4 regions of the Streptomyces sp. NPDC002328 genome follow, and region 4 is predicted to be linked to each of the others. Evidence: riboswitches for the same ligand, from Rfam matches in the RefSeq annotation. Region 4 holds a riboswitch; each other region holds the start of a gene.
The links. A riboswitch is a leader RNA that binds a small molecule or an ion and turns the genes downstream of it on or off. The one in region 4 is predicted to bind cyclic di-AMP.
Positions count from the first base shown of each region.

Region 1 (2,170 bases), on a different contig from region 4:
GAAGAGGAAGTCGCCGGTCAGCACGGCGACCGAGTTCCCCCACCGCGTGTTCGCGCTGGACACCCCGCGCCGCACCTCTGCCTCGTCCATCACGTCGTCGTGGTACAGCGTGGCCAGGTGGGTCAGCTCCACCACCACGGCCGACGGCACGATGCCCGGCGCGTGCCGGTCGCCGAACTGCGCCGCCAGCATCACGAGCAGCGGCCGGAACCGCTTCCCGCCCGCCCGGACCAGATGCTGCGCGGCACCGGTGATGAAGGGAACCTCACTCTTGGTGGCCTCGAGCAAGCCTTCCTCGACAGCCGCCAATCCGGCCTGGACATCGGCTTCCAGAGCCTGGTCCCGCACGCTCAGCCCAAACGGCCCGACGACGGTCACGAGGGGTCTCCTGTCTGCTGGTGTCTAGTGGCGTTACACGGTTTGTCGATACGTCGCTGCCATCACTCAAGTCAGCGTATCCGGTCACGTTTCGATCACCGATAAGCCCCCACGTCACCCGGCCCCCACGTCGCTCGACCGGGAGGTGCCGCGTTCGGCCCGGGAGGCACCGGATCACGACCGCCGACTTTCCGATCATCCGATCCGATGATCCGGTCGGACACCTGTCCACCCCCATCGACTCACCCGGAAGCGCCGATACATGCCCGGAGGTGTGCCGTATCTCACGAAGCCTTCGATAAACGGCATCAAATCAGACATTCCCTCCATTTGAATTCCTGGATTCCGCCCCCACCCCTTTAAAAGCGACTTCACGCCCATTGCCCGATTTACCCACTCTTGTCATCACGGGTGAGTTGGCTCACTTCGTCACGGAACCACCGACCCCGTACCGACCCCCGGATCCCTCAGCCCGGCACCCGAGTTGACACTTGCCGAAAGCAAAGGATCAAGCATCCCAAAAACACCAGACCAAGGTCAATAGGGGTGTTCCCCGAATCCGGTACTTGTTCCGGACATGTGCTCTCGCATACGTTCCCGGCCAGTCGGGCAGACGCCTCATCCTGCCGCCGCCCGACGTCATCCATCGACGAACATCTCGCACGGCAGGAGCGGGGGACCCAGAAAGACCGCCGGACCGTACGTCACGCACGTATCGGCACGGCTAGGGGTGAAGTCGTGCCGCCGTATCCGTACGGCGGCCGACCGGGCACCTCCCCGCCCGAACCCGACAGCTCACCTCGCAGGCGCCGGAGAGGAACTTCCCCATGCCCGCTGCCGCTCAGCCCCGCCGCCGCTTCGCCCGCGCCATCGCCGTCGCCTGCACCGGCGCCGCCGTGCTCGCCCTCCCCTTCGTCGGAGCGACCACCGCCTCCGCGACCACCGCCTCCACGGCCGCCGCTCCCCCGGCGACCACGCTGGCCGGCTACCCCAACAACCTCGACGGGTGGATCCGCCAGTCGCTCGCGATCATGGCCGAGAAGGGCATCCCGGGCACCTACAACGGCATCTACCGCAACATCATCCGTGAGTCGTCGGGCAACCCGAACGCCATCAACCTGTGGGACTCCAACGCGGTCAAGGGCACCCCGTCCAAGGGCCTGCTCCAGGTCATCGACCCGACCTTCGCCGCGTACCACGTCGCCGGCACCGCGTACGACCCGTACGACCCGGTCGCCAACATCACCGCCGCCTGCAACTACGCGGCCGACCGCTACGGCTCGATCGACAACGTCTTCGGCGCGTACTGATCACTTCTTCGACCAGGCCGGTCAGGTCGATCAGGGAAAGAGACGTTCGAGGACGACGGCCACGCCGTCGTCCTCGTTCGACGTCGTCACCTCGTCGGCCACCGCCTTGAGCTCGGGATGGGCGTCGGCCATCGCCACACCGCGCGCCGCCCAGTCGAACATCGGGATGTCGTTGGGCATGTCGCCGAAGGCGAGCGTGTCCTCGGGCCGCAGCCCGAGGTGCTCGGCGGCCAGGGCCAGGCCCGTCGCCTTGGTGACGCCGGACGGCTGGAGCTCCACCGTGCCCGGCCCCGACATGGTGACCGTGGCGAGCGAGCCGACCACCGAGCGGGCTGTCGACGCCAACTCGTCGTCGGTCAGGGTGGGATGGCGCAGCAGCACCTTGCTGATCGGCTCGCACCACAGGTCCTCGCGCGAGCCGACGCGCAGGGCGGGCAGGGTCGGGTGCGGCATCAGGTAGCCCGGTTCGATGAGCGTCAGCC
Region 1 is NZ_JBIARQ010000002.1:554,038-556,207, forward strand. It holds gene ACFYX4_RS08925 (polyprenyl synthetase family protein) at 1-378, opposite strand, end outside; cyclic di-AMP (ydaO/yuaA leader) riboswitch at 1,016-1,202, shown strand; gene ACFYX4_RS08930 (transglycosylase SLT domain-containing protein) at 1,206-1,688, shown strand; gene ACFYX4_RS08935 (HAD family hydrolase) at 1,719-2,170, opposite strand, start outside.
Region 1: linked by a shared signal. The riboswitch ahead of ACFYX4_RS08930 (transglycosylase SLT domain-containing protein) and the one ahead of ACFYX4_RS10075 (transglycosylase family protein) in region 4 are both predicted to bind cyclic di-AMP.

Region 2 (2,170 bases), on a different contig from region 4:
AGGGGATGGGGGCCGTCGCCGCCGTCGCCGTCGTCATCGGGGCCTTCCGGGAGGCCGCCGAGCAGGAGGTCACCCTGGAGGCGGTCGCGGAGCGCCTGGAGCGGGCGCTCACCCGGGAGAGCGCCCGGCGGGAGAGCCTGGAGACCCTGGAGGGGTTCGCCACGGCCGTCCTCGCCGAGATTCCGCACGGCGACGGCGTGGTCCGCCTCCTCAACCGCGGCCACCCCCCGCCGCTGCTGATCGCCGCCGACGGCGCCGTCCGCGCGCTGCCCGCCCGGGAGGCCGCGCTGCCGCTCGGCATGGGCGACCTGGGCGCCTGGCCCGTCCGCGCGCAGCAGACCGCCTACCCCGGCGGGTCCACCCTGCTGCTCTACACCGACGGCCTCTCCGAGGCCCGCGACGCCGACGGCCGCTTCTACGACCCCGAGGAGCGGCTCGCCGGCCGCGCCTACCCCGACCCCGCCGCGCTGCTCGCCGCCCTCGCCGACGACGTACGCCGGCACACCCGGGGCGGGACGACGGACGACATGGCGCTGCTCGCCGTACGGCATCCTTGATCAATGTCACGTCGGGTGATCGGGCGAGTGCCCTGCGCATGACATCTGACGCTTCGTCACCTGCCGTGGTGGGCTCAGGGGTGGCCCGTAGGGGATGGAGGTGTGGTCAACTCGCCCGTTTTTCACCGGTCATGGGGCGAAAGTCCAGGCCAGAAATGTTGTTGATCAAGAGGAACAGCTTGGAAACATGCCCCCGAGTCTATTAACGTTCGATAACGCAGCGCGGTCGTCCCAGCCGTCACAAGAGTCGGCTCCGTGCGCACGCGCCGAATCCCGCAAGGGAACCGGGGAACCACCAACTTGGGGTGAATCGCGCCGAGCCGCCGTGTGACAACGGCCGGTATACGCGCGTAGGAGACCTTCCCGCTCCGAACCCGTCAGCTAACCCGGTAGGCGACGGAAGGAAAGGAGTGCGCCCGCGTGGCGTCCAACCGCCCTGCCGCGGAAGCCCCCTCCGCGCCCAGCCAGACCTTCGGGTACGGCAGCTACCGCACCGACGAGGGCCCCTGGGAGGAATGGAATCCCACCGCGGAGACCGTTCGCCCGGTTCGCGGTCGGCACCGTGTCGCCAAGCAGCGCGGCGGACTCGCCCGCAGCTCCACCGTTCTCGGCGTCGGCGTCATAGCCGCTGTCGGCGGCGCGGGCATGGCCAGCGCCAACACCGGCAAGCCGCCGGTCTCCATCTCCATGCCGGACCTCCCCTCAGTGGGTTCCCTCATCTCGGACGAGGACACCCCCAAGGAGAGCGCGCCGGCCCTCGCGAGCTTCGGCAGCGTCGCCGCCGACCCGGTCGCCGCGCAGGAGACCGTCGCCGAGAGCGCCGCCGACGCCGGTGAGGTGCTCCGCAGCCGGATCATGGCGCAGGCCGAGTCGCAGCAGACCCAGATCGAGGCCAAGGCCCAGGCCGCCGCCGCGGCGGCAGCCGCCAAGGCCGAGGCCGACGCCGCCGCCAAGGCCAAGCAGGAGGCGGAGGCCAAGGCCGAGGCCGCGAAGAAGAAGGCGGCCGAGGAGGCCGCGAAGAAGGCCGAGGCCGAGCGCCTGGCCAAGCTCGCCGGTCAGTACACGCTGCCGACCTCCTCGTACACCATCACCTCGTCGTTCGGTCAGGCCGGCGCCTACTGGTCCTCCGGGTACCACACCGGTCTCGACTTCGCGGCCCCCACCGGCACCCTGATCAAGGCCGTGCACGGCGGCACCATCACCTCGGCCGGCTGGGACGGGTCGTACGGGTACAAGACCGTGCTCACCCTCGACGACGGCACCGAGATCTGGTACGCCCACCAGTCCTCCATCAGCGTCAACGTCGGCCAGAAGGTCACCACCGGCGAGGTCATCGGCCGCGTCGGCGCCACCGGCAACGTCACCGGCGCCCACCTCCACCTGGAGGTCCACACGGGCGGCGGCGCGGGCATCGACCCGGGCGCCTGGCTGCGCGACAAGGGCCTCAACGTCTGAGCCCCTGAGAGACCTCCGGGCCCCTGGGACCCGGGCCCCTGAGATCTCCCGGATTTACCAACCCTTGGCCGGAGGCGCGGAATGAGCGCCTCCGGCCGATGCGTTGACGAGAAGCATGACTTCTCCGCGCAAGCTCGGTTCCTCCGACCTCGAGGTCT
Region 2 is NZ_JBIARQ010000011.1:254,517-256,686, forward strand. It holds gene ACFYX4_RS26575 (PP2C family protein-serine/threonine phosphatase) at 1-557, shown strand, start outside; cyclic di-AMP (ydaO/yuaA leader) riboswitch at 812-970, shown strand; gene ACFYX4_RS26580 (M23 family metallopeptidase) at 978-2,012, shown strand; gene ACFYX4_RS26585 (aldo/keto reductase) at 2,128-2,170, shown strand, end outside.
Region 2: linked by a shared signal. The riboswitch ahead of ACFYX4_RS26580 (M23 family metallopeptidase) and the one ahead of ACFYX4_RS10075 (transglycosylase family protein) in region 4 are both predicted to bind cyclic di-AMP.

Region 3 (2,170 bases), on a different contig from region 4:
CCCCAGGCCGGGTCGCCGCTCGCCGATTTCTTCTCCCGCCCGGGACGCAGTCGCCGCTCGACCGAAGCCGAGTCCACGCCGTCCCGAAAGGGACCACAGCCCACCGGGCCCAAGCCCCCCTCGCCCGAACGGGTCACCCCACCGACACGAAGCCGCCCTCGCCCGAAGGGGTCACCGCCCGCCCGGGATCGGGGCACCGTAGCCCGAACGGGTCACTCCCGCCGGGATCGAGTCACCCTCGCTGGACGGGAAACTGCCCCTCCTGGACGTCCACCGCCCGTCCAGGATCGAGGCACCGTAGCCCGAACGGGTCACCCCCGCCGGGATCGAGGCGTCCGCGCCCAGACGGGACACCACCCTTCCGGGACAGTCACCACCCGCCCAGGATCGAGTGCCTCTCGCCCGGACGGACACCGCCCGCCCGGATTCGACGCACCGTCGCCCGGACGGGGCACCCCGCAGGGATGGAGTCATCCTCGCTCGGGCGGGTCACCGCCCGCCCGCGATCGAGGCACCGTCGCCCGGGCGGGGTGTCGGCGACCGGATCGAGTCGCCTCGCTCGGTCGGGTTACCCCGGCCCGGATCGAGTCGTCCTCGCCCGGACGGGGCGCCGTCGCCCCGGTCCAGGCACCCTCGCCCGGAGCGGAGGGCACCCCCACGGAGGGGGTCCCGGGGCGGTGGGGCTGTCAGGGGCGGCCACCGTCCCGGGAGGTTACTTGACTCGGCCGTACCAGACGCTCTTGGTCCAGATCTTCTGGAGCCGGACCACGTCACCCGTCTTCGGCGAGTGCCAGATCTTGCCGCCGCCGGCGTAGATCCCGACGTGGTAGACGTTCGACCCCGAGTGGAAGAACACGAGGTCTCCGGCCTTGCGGCTGGCCGCGCCGATGTGGCGGGTCTTGTTGTACTGCTGAGCCGCGGTGCGGGGCAGTTTCTTGCCCGCCTTCTTGAACGAGTACATGGTCAGCCCGGAGCAGTCGAACCGGTTGGGTCCGGCGGCGCCGTACTTGTAAGGCGAGCCCTTCTTGGAGGCCGCGACCTGAAGTGCCTTCGTCGCCGGCGTGGCGGCAGCGGCGTCGGAGGCGACACCCGGGACCACGATCGAGCCGCCCACGGCGGCGATGGCGAACGCCGAGGCCGTACCGGCTCGGACCATGAGCGACGGGACACGATTGAGCGCAGTCATGCGCAACCCTTCGTCAGCCGCCTGTGAAGGATGACCTGTCGGATTCGGGCTGACAAAGTTGCCCGGCCGCTGCTGCGGCTTCACCCCAAGGGCTGCTCGACCCGGCGCGTCTCCCGTTCGGAGACGACCGTCCCGGCGACCCGTCGTGCTTGGGTCCTCCACTCCTGCCGATGCACTTCTGTCGACCTGTCATCCGAACGGCGGCAGGACTCGGCGTCCGCACGGATTGCCCCGCCGCTTGTGGCGGGGTCTTGTCGTCAGACAGGGATCTTGGCTCACCGATGTCCGAAAATCCCAATGGAATCGGGGATTTGTGGGGTTACTCACCACTCACCCGTTCGGGTGGACACCCTGATGTTCGATCAGATGTCAACGTGTCATAAGGCCCCCGACCAGCACTGGAACCCTCCATTCCACCCGTCGGGCACGCCCGCCGCGCAACCGCAAGGGCCCGGAAAAGGCAGTCACATCTCCTCCGAACAGCCGTACGCCGTTTGGTCCGTTTCGACTCCGGCCCGGACGGGACGCGCGCGCCGCCGATCGTCCGGGCCGAAAAGTCCATGCGTCAACTGTCGGAGAGCGGCGGCACGGCGACGCGCGCCGCCCTGCGCTCCCCGTCCAGGACGCGCAGCGCCCGCGCGAGCGTGGGCGCGTGCAGCTCGCTCTCGCCCCGCTGGTGCATCAGCGTCAGCGCGTCCCGCAGCGCCACCGCCCTGCCCACCAGCGCCTGCGCGGCGCGCAGCCCACGGTAGGTGTCGCCGTCACGGGCGGGGTTGATCCGGCCGAGCAGGTCGACCGCCTCCAGGTAACGGTCGATCAACTCGGCCTCGGCGCGGGTCAGCGCGGGCAGCGGCGGCAGCTCGGGCAGCACCGGCGGCTCACCTCCCGCCCGGAGCGGCCCCGCGGGGCGGGACGATCCCGTCCGCCAGGCCGTATGCCACGGCCTCCCGCGCGTCGAGGACGACGCCCCGTTCGAGATCCGCG
Region 3 is NZ_JBIARQ010000009.1:151,729-153,898, forward strand. It holds gene ACFYX4_RS23375 (C40 family peptidase) at 713-1,186, opposite strand; cyclic di-AMP (ydaO/yuaA leader) riboswitch at 1,190-1,383, opposite strand; gene ACFYX4_RS23380 (hypothetical protein) at 1,752-2,057, opposite strand; gene ACFYX4_RS23385 (ATP-dependent Clp protease proteolytic subunit) at 2,065-2,170, opposite strand, start outside.
Region 3: linked by a shared signal. The riboswitch ahead of ACFYX4_RS23375 (C40 family peptidase) and the one ahead of ACFYX4_RS10075 (transglycosylase family protein) in region 4 are both predicted to bind cyclic di-AMP.

Region 4 (2,170 bases):
GGGACAGGGTGGCGGAGTGCGAGACCGGCGGCTCCTGGAGCGCCGACCAGGGCGGCGGCGAGTACGGCGGACTGGCGCTCAGTCAGGACGACTGGGACAAGTACGGCGGTGCCGACTACGCCTCGCGCCCCGACCTGGCCAGCCGCAACCAGCAGATCGCCGTGGCCCAGAAGGTCCTCGCCGACCAGGGCGTCGGCGCCTGGGGCACCTGCGGCCTGACGTCCGGTCTCACCGCGGACGCGGCCTCGGGTTCCGTCGACACCGGCGTCGCGGACGACCAGTCCGACTCCTCCATTTCGTCCGGCTTGTCCGACCTGTCCCGGGGTTCCGGTTCTTCGAACTCCTCCGGCTCCTCGCGGGATTCCGGCAGCGCGTCCACCGACCCGTCCGCCGGCTCCTCGGCGGATTCGGGTGATTCGTCCTCCTCTTCCCCCTCCTCGACGCCTTCGTCGCCTTCATCCTCTTCCTCCGCCGCGGACTCCGAAGAGGGCGGATCCGCGAAGCCGGACGACCCTGCCGGCGCGGCGGGCTCACAGGCGGGCGGCAGCTCGCCCACGGAGTCCCCGAAACTGGACGAGTCGGACAATTCCGCTCAGGGTGCGGGCTCTTGGAGTCTCGTCGACACCGGTTCCCTCGCCGCCGACGCCGAGACGCTCGGCGCCGACACCCTCGGCTCCGGCCGCCACCGCGGCTCCACGGCCGACGAGAGCGCGACCGGCGGCGACAGCGCGGCCTCTCCCGGACGCCACGCCGCGAACTCCCTCAGCGGCGCGGCCGGTACCTACGTCGTCCAGGACGGCGACTCCCTGGAGTCCATCGCCGACTCCCTTGGCGTCGACGGCGGATGGCGCGCGCTCTACGACGGGAACAAGGACGTCATCGGCGCCGACCCGAGCGACATCACGCCCGGTCAGACGCTGACGACCGGAGCCGAGTAGCGCTCCGGCGGGACGGTCCAAGACGGTGGAAAACCCCCTGAAACGGGGGGAGTTCACGTCACACTTCGCGCCGAATGTCCGGTTTGGTGAAAGTGTGGGATGAGTCTCAGAAGCCCTGATCGTCTTTGAAATTCCGTCGATCGCGTGCGTACGGTCATGACCGCTCGGCAACCCGAGCCCCGGCCGCCGCAACGCCGAATCCTGCCAGTGGCCGTCCGGGAACAGTCGTCGCGTCAAGCGCCGTAGGCAGGAGCGGGGGACCCAAGGTAAGCGCCGGGCCCAGCGGTTCAGCTGGATCCGGCTCGGGGTGAAGCCACGCCTCCCACGGAGGAGTGGCCGGGCAACTCAACCGGCCCGAACCCGACAGCTCACCTCGCAGGCGTCGGTGAGGGGATCGATCCATGCTGTTTACCGGCAAGGGCAAGCACCGTCGTCCGTCCAAGGCCACCCGCGCCGTCGCGCTGGCCGGTGTCACCACCGCCGCCGTCGCCGCCCCGCTGATGGCGGCCGGCAACGCCTCCGCCGCCACCGCCTCCGAGTGGGACGCCGTCGCCCAGTGCGAGTCCGGCGGCAACTGGTCCATCAACACCGGCAACGGCTACTACGGCGGCGTCCAGTTCTCCGCGTCGACCTGGGCCGCGTACGGCGGCACGCAGTACGCCTCCACCGCCGACAAGGCCAGCAAGTCGCAGCAGATCCAGATCGCCGAGAAGGTCCTCGCGGGCCAGGGCAAGGGCGCCTGGCCGGTCTGCGGCAAGGGCCTGTCCAACGCCTCCTACACCGGCGGCTCCTCCGGCAGCGGCTCCGGCTCCTCGGGCAGCGGCTCCGACTCCGGTTCCTCGGACACGAGCAAGCGCTCCACCGAGAAGCAGGGCGCCTCCCGCTCCGCCGAGCGTCCGGCCGCCGAGAGCAAGAAGACCGTCACCACCCCGACCGGCAAGAAGGTCAAGAAGGGCGACGGCGAGTACAAGGTCGTCGCGGGCGACACCCTCAGCTCCATCGCCGAGAAGCAGAAGGTCGCCGGCGGCTGGGCGAAGCTCTTCGAGCTGAACAAGGACATCGTCCAGGACGCCAACCTCATCTACCCGGGTCAGCAGCTTCACCTGAAGTGACACCCGGCTCCGAACGAAGCCACAGCGCCCTCACAACCGAGGCCCGCACACTGAGGGCCTCGTGAGGGTCACCCCCCGTCCCCACGGGCTCCCCGCCCCGGTGCGTGTTCCCCCGTACGC
Region 4 is NZ_JBIARQ010000003.1:85,224-87,393, reverse strand. It holds gene ACFYX4_RS10080 (transglycosylase family protein) at 1-938, shown strand, start outside; cyclic di-AMP (ydaO/yuaA leader) riboswitch at 1,167-1,335, shown strand; gene ACFYX4_RS10075 (transglycosylase family protein) at 1,340-2,050, shown strand.